2 regions of the Caulobacter sp. P1_B12_2 genome follow, and region 1 is predicted to be linked to the other one. Evidence: predicted binding sites of a transcription regulator. Region 1 holds the regulator's gene; the other holds the start of a gene.
What was found. The regulator HrcA, encoded in region 1, represses chaperone genes, less so after heat shock. The targets are predictions, from matches to a motif close to GTTAGCANTCNNNNNNNNNGANTGCTAAC.

Region 1 (3,400 bases):
GGGATGACGGTTCATAGGGTGAAGAAATCAAGCCTTCGTGTCGAAGGCTCCGCCGGTATCCGCGCCGTTGCTGGCGTACGGGTTGGCGGCTCCGGCCGGTTCAGCCGCCGCGCCCGGCGCCGTCGAGCCCTTGGCGGCCACGGCGACCATGGCTGGGCGGACCAGGCGGCCCATCAGCTCGTAGCCGGCCTGCAGCACCTGGATGACGCCGCCGGCCGCGACCTCGTCCGAGGGCTGTTCCATCACCGCCTGATGCAGGTGGGGATCGAACTTCTCGCCCTTGCTCGGGTCGATCTTCTTCAGGCCGTTGCGTTCGAAGGCGCCCAGGAGCTCCTTCTCGGTCATCTCGACGCCGATGATGTAGTTGGTCACCGCCGGGTCCTGCGAGTCGCGCGGGCTCAGGGCCGTGGCGCGCGACAGGTTGTCGGCCACGCCCAGCAGGTCGCGGGCGAACTTCTGGATCGCATAGGCGCGCGCGTCGTTGCTCTCGCGTTCGGCCCGCCGCTTGGTGTTCTCGGCGTCGGCGAGGTAGCGCAGCGCCTGATCCTTCAGGGCGGCCACTTCCAGTTTCAGCGCCTCGATTTCCTGAGACGCGTCGTCGGCTTCGAAGGCCACGTCGTCCTCGGCCGGCGTTTGGTCGTCGGTCATACAGTCCTCATCCGTCCATCATCCGGCCGAGCACGCGGGCGGTATAGTCCACCAGCGGGATCACCCGGGCATAGTTTAAGCGGGTGGGGCCGATCACGCCGATCGCTCCCAGCACCTTCTGTCGGCCCGTCATATAGGGCGCCGCGATCAGGGAGGAACCCGAAAGCGAAAAGAGTCGCGTTTCGGCCCCGATGAAAATGCGCACGCCCTCGGCGGCCCGCACGTCGTCCAGCAGGCCGATCAGCTGACCCTTCTGCTCCAGATCGTCGAACAATCGCCGCACGCGCTCCAGATCCTCGCGGGCGCTGGCGTCGCCCAGCAGGTTGGCCCGGCCGCGAACGATCAGGGCGCGGTCCGCGTCGTCGCCGCCGCTCCAGGCCGCCAGGCCGTCCTCGACCAAACGCGCCGCCGTGGTGTCCAGTTCACGCCGGGCCGCCTCCAGCTCCGCCGCCATCTCGACCTTGGCCTCGTTCAGGGTGCGGCCGCGCAGACGGGCGTTGAGGAAGTTGGAGGCCTCCTGCAGCGAGGCGGGCGTGACGCCGGCCGCGCGCTTCATCAGCCGGTTTTCCACCGTGCCGTCGTCGAACACCATGATCGCCAGGGCCTGGTCGGCGCCCAGGGACACGAACTCCACGTGCTTGACCCCGCCCTCGCGGACCGGGGCGACCACCACGCCGGCCCCGCCGGCCAGGCCCGACAGTATGGCGCTGGCCTCGCCCATCGCGTCCTCGAACGAGCGGCCGTGGGCGAACAGGCGCGACTCGATGGTCCGCCGCTCCTCCTCGCCGATGTCGCCCACCTCCAGCAGGCCGTCGACGAACATCCGCAGGCCCGCATGGGTCGGGATGCGCCCGGCGCTGGTGTGGGGGGCGTCCAGCAAACCGAGCTGGGCCAGGTCCTGCATCACATTGCGGATCGAGGCCGCTGACAGCGACACGTCGCGCGACAGGGTCCGCGAGCCGACCGGTTCGCCGGTCTCCAGATAGGACTCGACCACCCGCCGGAAGATGTCGCGGGCGCGGGCGTCCAGGTCCGTGAGGCTGGGAGTCTGAGCGGAAAACCCCGAAAAGAGCTGTGTCATGAAGCCTTCGAATGCGCCGCGACGGCGACTTCGGGTTCGACGGGATTGCCAACGGGATTGGACGAGCCCGTCTTAACTAGGATAAGCGGCCCCATCCTATCACGCAAAGCCCTGGAGTTTCCCATGCGTCCGTCCGAACGCGCCGCCGACCAAACGCGCGAAGTCACGCTGGAAACCGGCGTCAACCGCTACGCGGAAGGCTCGTGCCTGGTCAGCTTCGGCCACACCAAGGTGCTGGTCACCGCCACGGTCGAGGAAAGCGTCCCCGGCTGGATGCGCAACAAGGGCGCCGGCTGGGTCACGGCCGAGTACGGCATGTTGCCCCGCGCCACCCACACCCGGGGCCGCCGCGAGGCCGCCCAGGGCAAGCAGAGCGGCCGCACCCAGGAAATCCAGCGCCTGATCGGCCGCTCCTTGCGCGCCGTGGTCGACATGAAGGCCCTGGGCGAGCGCCAGATCAGCCTAGACTGCGACGTCATCCAGGCCGACGGCGGCACGCGCACCGCCGCCATCACCGGCGCCTGGGTCGCGCTGCGCCTCGCGGTCAACTATCTGATCGAGGAAGGCGTGCTGAAGACCGACCCGATCGTGGGCCAGGTGGCCGCCGTCTCGTGCGGCGTCTTCAAGGACACCCCGGTGCTCGACCTCGACTACGAGGAAGACAGCCAGGCCGAGGCCGACAGCAATTTCGTGCTCACCGGCGCCGGCGACATCGTCGAGATCCAGGCCACCGGCGAAAAGCGCGGCTTCACCCGCGGCGAGTTCGAGCAGCTGTTCGCCCTGGCGGAAAAGGGCATCGGCGAGCTGTTCGTGAAGCAGCGGGAAGCGGTTTCGGCGGCCAAGTAGGGCGCTTAGCTTTCAAGCTAGGCCACGAAAAATATTAACCGTCATTCCGGGCCTTGTGCCCGGAATGACGGCTGAAAAGTGGGTGCTAGAAAAGAAGAGGTTCTAGTCCTCTTCGTGAACCTCGCCCGGCCCGGGCTCATAGGTCATCAGGTCCCCCGGCTGGCACTCCAGCTCGCGGCACAGGGCGTCCAGGGTGGTGAAGCGCACGGCGCGGGCCTTGCCGGTCTTCAGGATCGACAGGTTGGCGATGGTCACGCCGACCCGGTCCGACAGCTCGGTCAGCGACATTCGCCGCTCCAGCAGGATGCGATCCAGTTGCACGCGGATGGCCATGATCTTTCTTGTCTCCGCGTCGTCAGATTGTCAGTTCGGCTTCTCGTCGAAGGCGGGCGCCCTCGCGGAAGACCTCGGCCAGAACGAACACCACCAGGACCGGGAACCAGGCGCTCAGGCTGAACGAGCCGTCGACGATCTTGGTGTCCGGCGCCAGCCACTTGGCCAGGGCGGCGAAGATGTAGTGGCCGATCTCCAGAGCGGCCAAAACCAGACCCACCACCCGCAGGCGGCGGACATTGTCGGGATGGAACGGGTCGCCGGCGGTCAGGGTGGAGAACACCCGCCTCAGGCGCTCGACGATCACCATCCAGCCGCCGGACAGCAGCGCCCAGGCGCCCAGAGCGCCCGCGAACAGCGGTCCCTTGTTGATCAGCTCGTCGACCGAGCTGCCGATATGCAGTTTCGAGGTGATCAGTTCGGGGTTGAAGCTGAGCAGCAGCACCGCGACCGTGAAGATCGCCAGCAGGCTGACCCAGACCCACAGACCCA
Region 2 (3,400 bases), on a different contig from region 1:
GAGGCGCCCTACACCAGCATCCCGTGCCCGCGCAGCACCACCAGCCGGCCGGCGTTGAAGAACGGCAGGGACAGGGTGATCGCGATCATCACCTCGAAGGCCAGGCTGCCCAGGTTGAAGCGGCCCCGGGACTTGTCGACCAGGGCCGAGACGGCGCGGCCCAAGGCGGCGCCCATCCAGGCCATGGCCAGGGCGAAGGCCATGGCCGCCCCGACGTGGGACTGGTAGCCCAGGAACAAGGCCGCGGCGGCGTGCGACAGGATCAGCAGGCCGCCCAGGGCCCGGCCCTCGGTCCTTCCGTCGATCTGGGCCCTGGTGGCGGGCGGAGCATCCTCGCCCACGGTTTCGTCCTCGCCGTCGTCCTCGACCTCCAGGGCGTTCAGCCCCAGCACAGAGCCGGGCCGGACCAGGGTCAGGCCGCCCAGCACCCCGCCGATCACGCAGGCGATCATCGCCAGGACAAGCGAAAGGCCGTAGCTCGAAATCGTCACTCTGGTCCGGTCTCCAACCGCCTGATCCTCATCGGCTCAGGCGGGCGCATGGCAAACGGCTTCGACATTCCGGCCGTCCGGGTCGAACACGAAAGCTCCATAGTAGTTGGGGTGATAATGCGGCCGAATCCCGGGCGCTCCGTTATCCTTGCCGCCAGCCGCGAGGGCGGCGGCGTAAAAGGCGTCGACCGCCGCGCGGGTCTGGGCCGTGAAGGCGATGTGCAGGGGGCCGGTCAGGGCTTGGTCCTCGCCGATCCAGAAGCTGGGCTTGCCGGCCTGGATGTCGCGGCCGTCGGCGCTGGGGCCGTAGCCCAGCACTTCAGAGCCGCCGGTGATCTCCGCGCCGACGCTCATCACCACGTCGATGCCCAAGGGCGCGAACGCCGCGTCGTAGAAGGCCCTCGACTTGGCCAGGTCGGCGACTCGCAGTCCGATATGATCGATCATCAGCGCACCCTTACATGGAACACGACCCTGCGGTCGCCGGGCTGGTCGGGCTCCCACGGCCGCTTGAGCGTGAAGGCCAGGTCGGTCTGGCCCCGGGCCGCGGCGGTGTAGCGGTAGACCGCGCGGACCGGCGCGCCCGGCGCCCGGGCGTCGGTCACGAAGCTGGAGCCGCCTTCCAGCAGGGGCGGGGCCTCGTGGTCCAGCCGCCATGCGTAGCCGGTTCCGGCGTTCAGCGGCAGGGCGATCTCCAGGTCCTGGCCGCGCGCCAGCTCGACCACGCCGGCGTCGGCGTCGACGTCGGTCACCGTGCGCAGCGGCGTCGGCGCGGGCGTGGCGCAGGCGGTCAGGAGGAGCAGGCTCGCCGCGATCAGGCCCAGGCTTGGGATCGTCTTCATGCCGCCGTCTTCCGTCCCTATCTCTGTCCGCCGCCGGAGGATCACCGGGGTCCGGAGCGGTTTCGCCCACAGCTAATCGGCGGCCGTCGTCCTTGACTCCCTACACCGCCGGTCCTAACTCCAGCCCGGCGTTGGCACTCGATGGGAGCGACTGCTAACAGCGACGCTCCCCGCTTGCCGACGAACCGTAATTCTAACCGTCCCGACGGAGAAGACCCTATGAAGTTTCGTCCTCTTGGCGACCGCGTCCTGGTGAAGCGTGTCGAAGAAGAAACCAAAACCAAGGGCGGGATCATCATTCCCGACACCGCCAAGGAAAAGCCGCAAGAAGGCGAAGTCGTCGCCGTCGGCCCCGGCGCCCGTAACGACAAGGGCGACGTCGTCGCTCTGGACCTGAAGGCCGGCGACAAGATCCTGTTCGGCAAGTGGTCGGGCAGCGAAGTGAAGGTCGACGGTGAAGACCTGCTGATCATGAAGGAAAGCGACGTCCTGGGCGTGATCGAGGCCTAACCGCCTCTCTCTCCTCTGACTGCTTTCGACCCCAGTTTCTCTTTTAGAAGGGCTCATACACATGGCCGCTAAAGACGTTTATTTCTCCTCGGACGCGCGCGACAAGATGCTGCGCGGCGTCAACATCCTCGCCAACGCGGTGAAGGTGACCCTGGGCCCCAAGGGCCGCAACGTCGTGATCGAAAAGTCCTTCGGCGCCCCGCGCTCGACCAAGGACGGCGTCTCGGTCGCCAAGGAAATCGAACTGGCTGACCGCTTCGAGAACCTCGGCGCGCAGATGATCCGCGAAGTCGCCTCGAAGACCAACGACAAGGCCGGCGACGGCACCACCACCGCCACCGTCCTGGCTCAAGCCATCGTGCAAGAAGGCCTCAAGTCGGTCGCCGCCGGCATGAACCCGATGGACCTGAAGCGCGGCATCGACAAGGCCGTCGCCATCGTCGTCGCCGAGATCAAGTCGTCGTCGAAGAAGGTCACCACCAACACCGAAATCGCTCAGGTCGGCACCATCTCGGCCAACGGCGACAAGGAAGTGGGCGACATGATCGCGCGCGCCATGGACAAGGTCGGCAACGAAGGCGTCATCACCGTCGAYGAAGCCAAGACCGCCGAGACCGAGCTCGACGTCGTCGAAGGCATGCAGTTCGACCGCGGCTACCTGTCGCCATACTTCATCACCAACGCCGACAAGATGGAAGTTCAGCTCGAAGAGCCGCTCATCCTGCTGTTCGAAAAGAAGCTGTCCTCGCTGCAGCCGCTGCTGCCGGTGCTGGAAGCCGTCGTCCAGTCGGGCCGTCCGCTGGTGATCATCGCCGAGGACGTCGAGGGCGAAGCCCTGGCCACCCTGGTGGTCAACAAGCTGCGTGGCGGCCTGCGCGTCGCCGCCGTGAAGGCCCCGGGCTTCGGTGATCGTCGCAAGGCGATGCTGGAAGACCTGGCCATCCTGACCGGCGCTCAAGTCGTGTCGGAAGACCTGGGCATCAAGCTCGAGAACGTGTCGCTCGACATGCTCGGCAAGGCCAAGAAGGTCACCATCACCAAGGACGACACCACCATCGTGGACGGCGTCGGCGAGAAGACCGCGATCGAAGCGCGCATCACCCAGATCAAGCGCCAGATCGAAGACACCACGTCGGACTACGACAAGGAAAAGCTGCAAGAACGTCTGGCCAAGCTGGCCGGCGGCGTTGCCGTCATCCGCGTCGGCGGCTCGACCGAAGTCGAAGTGAAGGAAAAGAAGGACCGCGTCGACGACGCCCTCAACGCGACCCGCGCGGCCGCCGATGAAGGCATCGTCCCGGGCGGCGGCGTGGCTCTGCTGAAGGCCTCCAAGGCCCTGGCGAACCTGACCGGCGACAACGACGACCAGACCGCCGGCATCGCGATCGTCCGTCGCGCCCTGCAGGCCCCGATCCGTCAGATCGCCGAAAACGCCGGCGTCGAAGGCTCGATCGTGGTCGGCAAGGTGCTGGAAAGCGACTCGGCCACCTTCGGCTTCAACGCCCAGACCGAGCAGTATGTCGACCTGATCGCCGACGGCGTCATCGACCCGGCCAA

Region 2: groES (co-chaperone GroES) is a predicted target of HrcA. The motif match lies at 1,464-1,492, and genes of this name have one in related genera.

The regions. Positions count from the first base shown of each region.
Region 1 covers NZ_JBFTZS010000183.1:6-3,405, forward strand. Annotated here, with positions in the region: gene grpE (nucleotide exchange factor GrpE) at 28-648, opposite strand; gene hrcA (heat-inducible transcriptional repressor HrcA) at 656-1,729, opposite strand; gene rph (ribonuclease PH) at 1,853-2,575, shown strand; gene AC1DZ6_RS12950 (helix-turn-helix domain-containing protein) at 2,678-2,908, opposite strand; gene AC1DZ6_RS12955 (DUF2975 domain-containing protein) at 2,931-3,400, opposite strand, start outside.
Region 2 covers NZ_JBFTZS010000105.1:7,843-11,242, forward strand. Annotated here, with positions in the region: gene AC1DZ6_RS08790 (DUF4345 family protein) at 9-485, opposite strand; gene AC1DZ6_RS08795 (VOC family protein) at 528-938, opposite strand; gene AC1DZ6_RS08800 (protease inhibitor I42 family protein) at 938-1,333, opposite strand; gene groES (co-chaperone GroES) at 1,553-1,843, shown strand; gene groL (chaperonin GroEL) at 1,905-3,400, shown strand, end outside.